2 regions of the Enterobacter sp. B79-1 genome follow, and region 1 is predicted to be linked to the other one. Evidence: predicted binding sites of a transcription regulator. Region 1 holds the regulator's gene; the other holds the start of a gene.
The links. Region 1 encodes PurR, which represses purine synthesis genes. Its sites were predicted from a motif close to CANGCAAACGTTTGCNTG; they were not measured.
Positions count from the first base shown of each region.

Region 2: the regulator PurR is predicted to act here: its motif matches at 2,435-2,452, upstream of pyrC (dihydroorotase).

Region 1 is NZ_JBYAZJ010000001.1:768,268-774,241, forward strand. It holds gene grxD (monothiol glutaredoxin 4) at 1-147, opposite strand, end outside; gene AC2T6E_RS03680 (C40 family peptidase) at 486-1,259, shown strand; gene sodB (superoxide dismutase [Fe]) at 1,383-1,964, shown strand; gene AC2T6E_RS03690 (MFS transporter) at 2,002-3,168, opposite strand; gene cydH (cytochrome bd-I oxidase subunit CydH) at 3,334-3,423, opposite strand; gene purR (HTH-type transcriptional repressor PurR) at 3,721-4,746, shown strand; gene punR (DNA-binding transcriptional activator PunR) at 4,763-5,674, opposite strand; gene punC (purine nucleoside transporter PunC) at 5,789-5,974, shown strand, end outside.
Region 2 is NZ_JBYAZJ010000001.1:993,536-999,509, reverse strand. It holds gene solA (N-methyl-L-tryptophan oxidase) at 1-358, opposite strand, end outside; gene bssS (biofilm formation regulator BssS) at 475-729, opposite strand; gene dinI (DNA damage-inducible protein I) at 1,005-1,250, opposite strand; gene pyrC (dihydroorotase) at 1,325-2,371, opposite strand; gene AC2T6E_RS04860 (lipoprotein) at 2,499-3,059, opposite strand; gene mdtH (multidrug efflux MFS transporter MdtH) at 3,184-4,392, opposite strand; gene rimJ (ribosomal protein S5-alanine N-acetyltransferase) at 4,630-5,214, shown strand; gene AC2T6E_RS04845 (YceH family protein) at 5,224-5,874, shown strand; gene AC2T6E_RS04840 (Gfo/Idh/MocA family protein) at 5,877-5,974, shown strand, end outside.

The sequences.
Region 1 (5,974 bases):
GTAAGCAAAACGCTCACCACAGGCAGATAACGCCTGAACCGCTTGCGCAGAGAAACCGCAGCTTGGCAGCTTCGGAGAACCTTTCATGTACAGGAGAATCGGGTTTTCAGCGATTTGTTGCTGAATTTTTTCAATAGTGGTGCTCATGTCTTGCTTCCTTTAACTTCTGTTACGGCATTAGTCTGACATTGTAGCGGTTCAGACAGACATCGGAAAATAACATTTTTGTCACGTCTTACTATTTTAACGGCTAACGCTAAAAGATGCATTGCAAATGACGTTTATCCCTGTTTGCCGTACGGTTTTGCTTAGGGAGTGAACAATAGTGCGACAGAACGATGAATTTTTTTGCACTTGCTAACGAAACATGATTTTAGAATGAAAAATGCTATTAACTTCTCGGGTTTTTATGGATTAGAATCGACAGGCTTTGTAAATCATACGCGGGTATTATTGATGGCCTGCATTAATCAGGGGACTGCCCAGTGGCGCGGATAAATAAAATCTCGATCACGCTCTGTGCTTTACTGTTTACATCACTCACTTTCACGCCAGCGGCGAACGCCTCTGAACAGGCGCGGCATTCTGCTGTACAAAAATCGCATCTGGTTAAGTCCACAGAACGTAAGAAAAAAACCACCAGCAAGACCGTAAAGAAAAAAACACCCACACCGACCAAAAAGACCGCCTCCAGCAAGACGAAAACATCCCCAACCCACACCGCACATTCTAGCCGACGTAAAGCCTCGCAAACGGCCGCCAACCTCGTGACAGAAAAATGCACTACGCGTAAAGGTCACAAAGCGAAGTGCACGAAAGTTACGAAACTAGCCGAAGTGCATAAAGTTCGTATGCAGAAAGCGCAAAAAACGGCGATGAATAAATTAATGGGGCAAATAGGTAAACCGTATCACTGGGGTGGCACTTCTCCGCGAACGGGTTTCGATTGCAGTGGCCTGGTCTATTACGCTTATAAAGACCTGGTGAAGTTCCGTATTCCGCGTACCGCTAATGAAATGTACCACCTGCGCGACGCCGCACCGGTCAATCGTGGTGAGCTGGAGAACGGTGACCTGGTGTTCTTCCGTACCCAGGGTCGCGGCACGGCTGACCATGTCGGGGTCTATGTCGGCAACGGAAAATTCATTCAGTCACCGCGTAGCGGCCAGGACATCCAGATTACCTCACTCAGTGAAGACTACTGGGTGCGTCATTACGTTGGCGCGCGCCGTGTGATGACGCCAAAAACCATTCGCTAACCCCTGCCCTGCCGCACGCGTGGCAGGGTAAGTTCCTCTTTTGCATACTCTTTCAATTTGCTATCCTTTCCCTGTTGTCTGTAGGGTTATTGACAACGTACAAATAAAATAAGGAGAGAAGCAATGTCGTTCGAATTACCTGCACTACCGTATGCAAAAGACGCCCTGGCACCACACATTTCTGCGGAAACGCTGGAGTACCATTACGGCAAACATCATCAAACCTATGTCACCAATCTGAACAACCTCATTAAAGGTACCGATTTCGAAGGCAAAACGCTGGAAGAGATCGTCCGTAGCTCAGAGGGTGGCGTGTTTAACAACGCGGCTCAGGTGTGGAACCACACCTTCTACTGGCACTGCCTGGCGCCAAATGCCGGTGGTGAACCTGACGGTGAACTGGCGAGCGCCATTAACGCCGCTTTTGGCAGCTTCGCGGACTTCAAAGCGAAGTTTACCGATGCGGCCATCAAAAACTTCGGTTCCGGCTGGACGTGGCTGGTCAAAGAAGCGGATGGCAAGCTGGCTATCGTTTCCACCTCTAATGCGGGCACCCCGCTGACTACCAGCGCTAAACCGCTGATGACCGTGGACGTATGGGAACACGCTTACTACATTGATTACCGTAACGCGCGTCCTAACTATCTGGAGCACTTCTGGGCACTGGCTAACTGGGACTTTGTGGCGAAGAACTTCGCCGCGTAAGAGACACGCAGAAGGGTTCGCCCTTCTGCGTTTTTGTTTATTCCGCCGCGCAGGCAGCTTCTGGCTGTTTACGACCGGACATCAGCACTAACAGCAGGCCGAGTGCGGCAATAATTGCGCCCATCACCGGCACAAAACTGTATCCCAGCCCACCGGAAATCACCGCCCCGCCCGCTGCAGCCCCCAGCGCATTACCCAAGTTAAACGCACCGATATTCACGGAAGAAGAGAGACCTGGCGCTTCATGGGCGACACGCATCACCCGCATCTGAAGCGGTGGTACCACGGCAAAGGTGGCAGCACCCCACACGACCATTGCGATCGCCGCACCCCATTCGTTGCGTGCCAGCCACGGGATCGCAATCATGATGACAATCAGCAGGGTTAAAAAGCCTTTCAGCGTACCGCTCACGGAGCGATCGGCCAGTTTTCCGCCCAGATAGTTACCGATAGAGAAGCCCACGCCTATCAGCACCAGCATCGCGGTAATAAAGATCGGCGTCGCGTGGGTAATATCGTGCAGCACCGGTGAAATATAGGTGTAGAGGGTAAACATCGCACCTGCCCCCAGCACCGTGGTCAGCAGCGCGGAAAGCACCTGAGGACGCATCAGCACCGACAGCTCTTTGCGCACGTCAGGACGTTCCCCGGCGCTCCCCTTCGGTAAGGAGAAGAACAGCGCCACCATCGCCACCACGCCCAGCCCTGCTGTCGCCAGGAAAGACATTCGCCAGCCAATGACTTCACCCAGCCAGGTGGCCGCAGGCACACCGCCTATGTTGGCGATCGTCAGCCCCATAAACATGGTCGCCACCGCGCTGGCCTGCTTGTGCTTCGGAACCACGCTTGCCGCAACAACCGAGCCCAGACCGAAAAATGCGCCATGATTCAGGCTGGTCAGAATACGCGACAGCATCAGAGTGGTGTAATCCGGCGCAATCGCGGAGAGCACGTTGCCCAGCGTAAAGATCGCCATCAAAAATATCAGCGCATTGCGACGCGCGCGGTGCGACAGCAGCAGCGTCATCAGCGGGGCCCCGACCATCACGCCGATGGCATAGGCGCTGATTAACATCCCGGCCGCAGGAATAGAGACGTCTACACCGCGTGCGATAACAGGCAGTAACCCCATCGGGGAAAATTCAGTGGTGCCGATCCCAAAGGCGCCAATCGCCAGGGCCAGCAGAGGAAAATTGATTTTCATGAGTCAACTCCGGATGCCGTGTCATCACGCGACACAGAACTAAGAAGTCAAAAGCATGACATCAATCACAAAATTTGAGAAGTTAACATTTTGGCAAAAGATTTTTGCCGGAGAGGTAACAATAGGAAGAAAATGAGGAGGGAGAGGACTCTCCCCCCGCGTAAATCAGTGCAGCGCAGCCGTCAAACCACCGGCAACAATCAATGCCAGCACGATAAAGGTGGTCACCAGCGAAAACTTCAGATCGGAACTCATCAATTTTTCTCCTTTTAATCACCCCACGAAAAGTGAGCTTGCTCATTTTTACACAGTTTACGTCAAAAATCTTCCTGGATTTAAACTGATATCCACTTTAGCTCTTCCCCTTTTCATCAAGATAGGACAAAATTCCACGCTAAATTTATTAGCGTACCGGCCATTGACCCCCTCCTGACGTCCTGTGTCGTTTTCCCGGCGTGTCGCAACTCAAGATTGCGTAATAAGGGTGAGAGAAGGCAAACGTTTACCTTCAAGTTTTTCAGGAGGTTAGGATATGGTCTGGAGTGACATTGAATGGCAACAATAAAAGACGTAGCAAAACGCGCAAACGTTTCCACTACAACCGTATCACATGTAATTAACAAAACCCGCTTCGTCGCGGAAGAGACGCGCAACGCCGTCTGGGCGGCGATCAAGGAGTTACATTACTCCCCAAGTGCGGTTGCGCGCAGCCTGAAGGTGAATCACACCAAGTCGATTGGCTTGCTGGCGACCAGCAGTGAAGCGGCCTATTTTGCCGAAATCATCGAAGCCGTTGAGAAAAACTGCTTCCAGAAAGGCTATACGCTGATTCTGGGCAACGCGTGGAACAGCATTGAGAAGCAGCGCGCCTACCTGTCGATGATGGCGCAAAAGCGCGTCGATGGCCTGCTGGTAATGTGTTCCGAGTACCCAGAGTCCGTACTGTCCATGCTGGAAGAGTACCGCCACATCCCGATGGTGGTGATGGACTGGGGCGAAGCGCGCGCGGACTTCACCGATTCCGTTATCGATAATGCCTTTGAAGGCGGCTATATGGCCGGTCGTTATCTGATCGAACGCGGTCACCGTGAGATTGGCGTGATCCCGGGTCCGCTGGAGCGCAACACCGGTGCGGGCCGTCTGGCCGGGTTTATGAAGGCAATGGAAGAGGCGCTCATCACCGTGCCGGAAAACTGGATTGTCCAGGGCGACTTTGAGCCGGAATCCGGTTACCGCGCAATGCAGCAGATTGTCTCCCAACCGCATCGCCCGACGGCTGTTTTCTGTGGCGGCGATATTATGGCGATGGGCGCACTCTGCGCCGCCGACGAGCTGGGCCTGCGGGTGCCGCAGGATATTTCCGTGATCGGGTATGACAACGTGCGTAACGCGCGCTTCTTCACCCCGGCGCTGACCACCATTCACCAGCCAAAAGACTCGCTGGGCGAAACGGCTTTCAACATGCTGATGGACAGGATCGTCAACAAGCGTGAAGAATCCCAGTCGATTGAAGTTCACCCACGCCTCATCGAGCGCCGCTCCGTGGCGGACGGTCCGTTCCGCGACTATCGCCGTTAATCGCTTACGGAGCCAGTTATGCTGGCTCCCGTAGCCACTCCCGATTCAACGTTTCACTGTCTCCCAGATAATCCAGAAGCCAGGCCATCGCAGGCGATACGTCGTTTTGCTGCCAGGTCAGACAGCAGGCCGCATCCGGGAACGGATTTTCCAGCGTCAGCGCTGTCCACTCTCCGGTATCGATGCGCGGACGCGCGAAGTGAACGGGCACCATCGCCACGCACAGCCCCGCAGAAAGACAGGTTGCCGACGATTCCCAGTCAGGGGCCACCACGCGGCGCTGGTTGTCCAGGAGCCAGGTGATGCGCTTGGGCAGCGAGCGCGAGGTATCTTCCAGCACCAGCGACGGCCAGTTGCGCAGCGTGTCATCGCTGAGAGGGCCTTCCATTGCCGCCAGCGGATGATCGCTGGCGACAACGCAGGTCCAGCTCAGCATCCCCATATCGCGAAATGCATAGCGTCCCCCAACGGGGATCGCCTGCGTTGCACCAATCGCCATCTCCACCCTGCCATCCGCCAGCGCATCCCAGACGCCGTTGAACACCTCCTGGGAGACCCGCAGTTCGACATCAGAAAAGTGACGATAGAAATCCACGATCATTTGCCGGGTCCGTTCCGGCTTAACGATATTATCCACCGCGATGGAGAGATGGCCTCGCCAGCCGTTAGCGATCTGCTGACACTGCTCGCGGGTGATCTGCATTTTTTTGATGACAGAACGCCCTTCCTTCAAAAACCACGCCCCTGCAGGCGTTAATTCCACGTCGCGATGACGCCGCTCGAACAGCGGAACCGCCAGCCACTCTTCCAGCTGACGCACGGTGTAACTGATCGCCGAGGGTACGCGGTGTAACTCCTGCGCGGCACCGGTGAAACTGCCGTTACGGGCAACAGCATCCACCACTTCAAGAGAATAATCTGACCACATGCTCTGCCTGCAAAAAATTTGAATGCACTCAGCAAATATTAGCGTTTCACAAGCCGCTTTGCACTCCCTACACTCTGCGCCAACGTACACCTGCCTCCTCAGGAGAATAAAACAATGCAACCCAGGAAAGGATTTTTAGTCTGGCTCGGCGGCTTAAGCGTGCTGGGCTTTTTAGCGACCGACATGTATCTGCCCGCCTTTGCCGCGATGCAGGAAGATCTGCAAACCCCCGCAGCCGCTATCAGCGCCAGCCTGAGCCTGTTCCTCGCCGGTTTTGCCTTCGCACAACTGCTCTGGGGA
Region 2 (5,974 bases), 230 kb from region 1:
CGTTCGCATCCAGACGTTCAACATCAAGATTAAATTCCTTCGCGCTCTTTTCCACGTTCGCAAGAAATGCAGAACTGGCCGGGCCAAGGTTGATAATCCCCGTGCGGTCAAAAATGCGTTCTTCGGTCAGCGTTGCCAGTTCATCCCACAGCGTCTGGGCACGTAAGACCAGCGGGACATAACGCTCTCCTTCACCATAGGCGTGGCGAATAAGACGGGTATCACCGTGATGGCTACCTTCCGCGTGCGGAGGAAGATGGGCATCAATCATCAGAACCTTCAGACCGGCCTGCGTTGCGTAATAACCGGCAGCAGAACCTACAGAACCGCTGCCAATAATGATTAAGTCGTATCTCATATGCATCTCGTTAACTCACGCTTTGTTAGCAGAGTAATTAACTATGCGGGCTGATACAAGGGAGAAATAAATAAGGCACCACGTGGGTGCCTGTTGAGTGAAAAATGGGCATTGTACTAATGCCGTTTATACTCATTTTCCTGATAGTCGCCAGATTCTATTTTTGCGATACCTGCTTCTAAAATAGAAATAAACTGACGGGCGACGTCTGTTGTAAGCCACAGCGTCTGTCCAACTTCCGCTTCGTCACGGTTGAGTTGATTTGGGGTCTGGTAGTGCAAACGCAGCATCAGCGCATCGTAGCTATCTACGGTACTGATATCCCAGCCGACAAGCGGATGGGTCTGGATGACTTCACTATTCTTTTCCATTATAACCCCCTAAATGCGTGTTAGAAGACAACGGCTTTGAGGTTCAATGCATGTTTTTCTGAAAGCATCTTCAGTATACAAGTAATAAGGGTTCCGAAGAGAAAAATAAACAGCTGGCAACACATTTTTCTGCGTTTTAGGATTCTTCGAACAATAAAACACCGTCTTGTTCACGATTTTCTAAGAAGATGCTGAAATAATTTGAACTTATCCAGGATAAAAAAACAAAAAAAAGCCGGGGCGACCCGGCAAAACAAAACAATGAGGGAGCAAGGTTAATCCGTTATGAACCAGTCGTCGGCGCTTTCCCACGTTTCCTGCAGGATGTCGCGGATACGATCTTTGTCTTCTTTTGCACCGCCGATGACGGAGAGGTTGTTTGCGGCCGCGTAACGTACCGTTACGGCGCCATCATTTTCAGGAAAGGTGCTGTGAATACGACGGGATAACTCGCCCGCCAGCGCATCGAGTGCGCCAGCAGGCAGAACGGTTGTTTTGGCAATGGTGACTTCAATACGCATAAATGCCCCCTGTGTAATATACTGTTTATATATACAGGTATATTATGGATTTGACAACAAGAGGCGTTGATTTTTTAACGTTTTACCGTCCAGTGTACGGTTTCACCGGCCAGGAACGGGATCAGCGTGTCATCCGTCAACGGAATCGCGTCGTCCACCTGGCTGGCTTTGCGCTCCAGTTCGATGAAGCTCTCATTGATCGGCAGACCATAGAAGCGTGGGCCGTTGAGGGAGCAGAACGCTTCAAAATGTTCCAGCGCATTCATCTCTTCAAACACGGTGGCATAGCTCGCCAGCGCAGTCGGAGCGTTGAAGCAACCCGCGCAGCCGCAGCTGGCCTCTTTACGATGACGCGCGTGCGGGGCGGAGTCGGTACCCAGGAACGCGCGGGAGAAACCGCTGGCAACCAGCTCGCGCAGGGCTTGCTGGTGGATATTGCGTTTGAGGATCGGCAGGCAATAGAGGTGAGGGCGCACGCCGCCAACCAGCATATGGTTACGGTTAAACATCAGGTGCTGAGGCGTGATGGTGGCGGCGATAAGATCGTTGCCATCGCGAACATATTCCGCGGCGTCTTTGGTTGTGATGTGTTCAAACACCACTTTGAGGGCAGGCAGACGCTGGCGCAGCGGTTCCATTACCGTTTCGATAAACCGGGCTTCACGGTCGAAGATATCAATCTCGGCGTGCGTCACTTCCCCGTGTACCAGCAGCGGCATGCCCAGTTTTTGCATCCGTTCCAGAACGGGCATGATGGCATCAATGCTGGTCACACCGTGGCTGGAGTTGGTGGTGGCATTGGCCGGGTAGAGTTTCGCCGCGGTGAAGACGCCTTCGTTAAACCCTCGTTCCACTTCGTTCGGATCGAGTGAATCGGTCAGGTAGCAGGTCATCAGCGGGGTGAAATCATGCCCCGCCGGAACGGCGTCAAGAATACGCTGGCGGTAAGCCATTGCGGCATCGACGGTCGTGACTGGCGGAACCAGGTTAGGCATAACAATCGCGCGGCCATAAATTTCGCTGGTGTAGGGCACGACGGTTTTCAGCATATCGCCATCGCGCAGATGGATATGCCAGTCGTCAGGGCGGCGGATTTTAAGAACCTGGGGTTGTGCAGTCATGGAAGCTCCGGCTTGTCAGGAATCAGTCATAAGGATGGCTGTTTTTGCCGGACACAAATCATAAGCGGAAACGTTTTCGTTTGCACACTTTTCTGCGAAAAAAAAGGGCGCTTCCGCGCCCTTCAGGTTAATCGGTGAAAGGAATAATGATTTCTCCCGGTTTCACCTCTATCCCTTTTGCATACTTTTTCGCGAGCGCTTCACCCTTGCTCTTGTCTTCGCTCAAGACATAGGCGGGTTGCTGGTTGAAGTAATTACGCAGCGACTGATTCAGATAAGGCATCAGGGTTTGCAGTACCGGCTTCATTTTGTCCGGCGTGACGACCGCATCGACGATCTCCATTTCCTGCAGGAAAATGGCCCCTTTCTCTTTGTTGAAGACCGGCAGCGCCTTGAGCTTCAGCTTAATATCGGCTTTCTGGTTGCCAAATAATGAGGTCATATCCAGCGTGGCGTCACCGGAAAGGGTGACTTTGTTCGGTTCTTCACGTCCAATCTGGCTGGCGAGATTGCTGAGGACGATATGGGCATCGGCAAGGCCCGGGACGCCGATGTCTTTGGCAAAGTTATTATGTTTTTCCAGCGCCTGATTAATTTCCTGCTCACTGACGGTGTACTGCGTAAGCTGGTTACAGCCTACCAGCAGGCCACTCACAATTAACGCAGCGGCAATGACAATCTTCTTCATAGTGTTCCTCAACGAAAAATCGGCGCATCTGTCCTGATACGCCAGTATGTCAGTGTGACCAGGGAGAAACCAGCAGAAAAAACTGAGAATTGAGGCGGGAAATGACGCCCGCCAGAAAGAAGAACTAGGCGCCGGGTTCGAGCATGCCGCTCGCGCTGCGCTTCTGGCTGAATTGCCACCACAGGGCCAGCAGGGTCATAAAGCCTACCACGCCGAGCATCATCCACGGCAGTTCCGGCTGGTTCAGCGCTTTACCGGCGTCGAACAGCCAGCCGCCTCCGGCATAGCCCAGCGCGCCGCCAAGGGCGAGCCCAAGTCGACTGAACCCCATATAGCTGCCACGCGCGCGTGCATCGGCCAGCGAGGCACTCAGCGTCTCACGCGCGGGTTCGGCAACGATCGAGCCGATGTAGAAGGTGCAAATCAGCATGAACAGCTGCTGCAGCGAATTCACGAGCCCGATGGGCATCATGCTCAGCGTCATCAGCAGAAGCCCTGCCATCAGGCGATGCTCCAGACGAAAGCGGCGCTCGCTCCAGCGGGCTATCGGGTAGAGGAGCGTCAGTGACAGGCAGGCCTCAATGGCATACATCCACTTCACGGCGGCAGGGGTGCCTGCAATGTCGTTAACCATGATCGGCAGCATCAGCATGACCTGCACCGCCAGCATGTAGTACCCCGTCAGGGTGAGCACATAGGTGACAAAGCGTTTGTCGCGCAAAACGCGGCCCAGGCCTTCTCGCACCGGCGCTTTCACCGTTGACAGCTTCCACGCGGGCAGGAACAGGCCATTGAACAAGGCGCAGAGAATAAACAACACCGCCCCGGTCGCACAGACCAGACGGAAATCATACTGCAGGAGCCAGCTGCCCAGCAGTGCGCCAATCACCGCGCCAGCGCTATCCTGCATCATCAGAATCGAGAAGAAGCGTCCCCGGTGCTGCGGGCGGATCAGCTTCACTACCAGCGCGGTGCGCGGCGGATCGAAGAGGGTGCCGCCAATCCCGGAGAGGAAGCAGGAGAACCACAGCAGCCAGGGCTCGTGGGCGATTGCCATCGTGGCAAAGCCTGCCGCGCGTAACAGCATGCCGGTAACGATCATCGGTTTAGCGCCGAAGCGGTCAGCAATGGCTCCGCCAAAGACGCCCAGACCCTGCTGGACAAACTGGCGCAACCCCAGCGCAATGCCAACCATTAATGCCGCCCAGCCCATCTGATCGACAAAGCGGATCGAAATAAGCGGAAAAACGACAAAAAAGCCGAGCACGACCAGCATGTTATCGACGAGCAGGAAATATTTACCCAGGCTCCTGGCCTGTGATACGCGGGACATTTTCCCTCCAGGGAAAATAAGAAGGTGAGCACGCTAACATTCTGCGGTGTCGCCGCGTTTTTTCCCACCCCCGGGCGTGACAATATTTTTTTATCAAAAGGGTGCTTTGATAGAGAGTTCTCATCGAAAAATGTGAAAAGAGGTCAAAATGGTATGTCACTGTTTTCACAGACGGCGCAGGCGCAGGTATAGTAAAGCTAATCGGTAGAACAGAAGTGACGGGAAGGAGTGGTATCGATGTTTGGCTATCGCAGCAATGTGCCAAAAGTGCGTCTGACAACGGACAGGCTCGTCGTTCGTCTGGTGCATGAGCGTGATGCCTGGCGTCTGGCGGATTATTACGCCGAGAATCGCCAGTTTTTAAAGCCCTGGGAACCCGTTCGGGATGAGAGCCATTGTTACCCCTCCGGCTGGCAGGCGCGCCTCAGTATGATCGCGGAATTTCACAAACAGGGCAGCGCATTTTATTTCGCGCTGCTGGATCCGGAAGAAAAAGAGATTATCGGCATCGCCAATTTTTCTAACGTGGTGCGCGGATCGTTCCACGCCTGTTATCTCGGCTACTCCATCGGTCAAAAATGGCAGGGGCAGGGGCTGATGTTTGAGGCGTTAACGGCGGCGATCCGCTACATGCAACGCACGCAACATATCCACCGTATTATGGCGAACTACATGCCGCATAATCAGCGCAGCGGGGATTTGCTGGCGCGCTTAGGCTTTGAGAAAGAGGGCTACGCCAAAGACTATCTGCTTATCGATGGCGAATGGCGCGATCATGTCCTCACTGCATTAACCACCCCGGACTGGACTGCAGGTCGTTAAGGAGAAAAGATGAAATATCAGTTAAGCGGTGCAGAAGCGCGCGTTGTCGGCAGCCTGCTGGAAAAACAGGTCACCACGCCGGAACAGTATCCGCTTTCGGTCAACGCCGTGACGATGGCCTGCAACCAAAAAACCAACCGTGAGCCGGTGATGAACCTCAGCGAGCATGATGTTCAGGACGTGCTGGATGGGCTGGTCAAACGCCACTACCTGCGCACCGTCAGCGGCTTCGGTAACCGCGTCACTAAGTATGAACAGCGCTTTTGTAACTCCGAATTTGGCGACCTGAAGCTGAGCAGCGCGGAAGTAGCGGTCATCACCACGCTGTTGATGCGGGGGGCACAGACGCCAGGGGAACTGCGAACGCGCGCTTCCCGTATGCATGAGTTCAGCGATATGCAGGAGGTCGAACAGACGCTTGAGGGGCTGGCGGCGCGTGAGGATGGCCCTTACGTGGTGCGTCTGGCGCGCGAGCCGGGAAAACGCGAAAGCCGCTATATGCATCTGTTCAGCGGTGACGTTGACGCCGCAAGCGCGACGGCTGAATCGGATCGCCCTGAACGCAATGACAGCCTTGCCGCGCGCGTAGAGGCCCTGGAAGAAGAGGTCGCCGGGCTAAAACAGCGTCTGGATGCGTTGCTGGCACATCTGGGAGACTAACAGTGAAAAAATTACGCATTGGCGTGGTCGGTCTGGGCGGTATCGCGCAAAAAGCGTGGCTACCGGTTTTGGGCGCAGCATCTGACTGGACGCTGCAGGG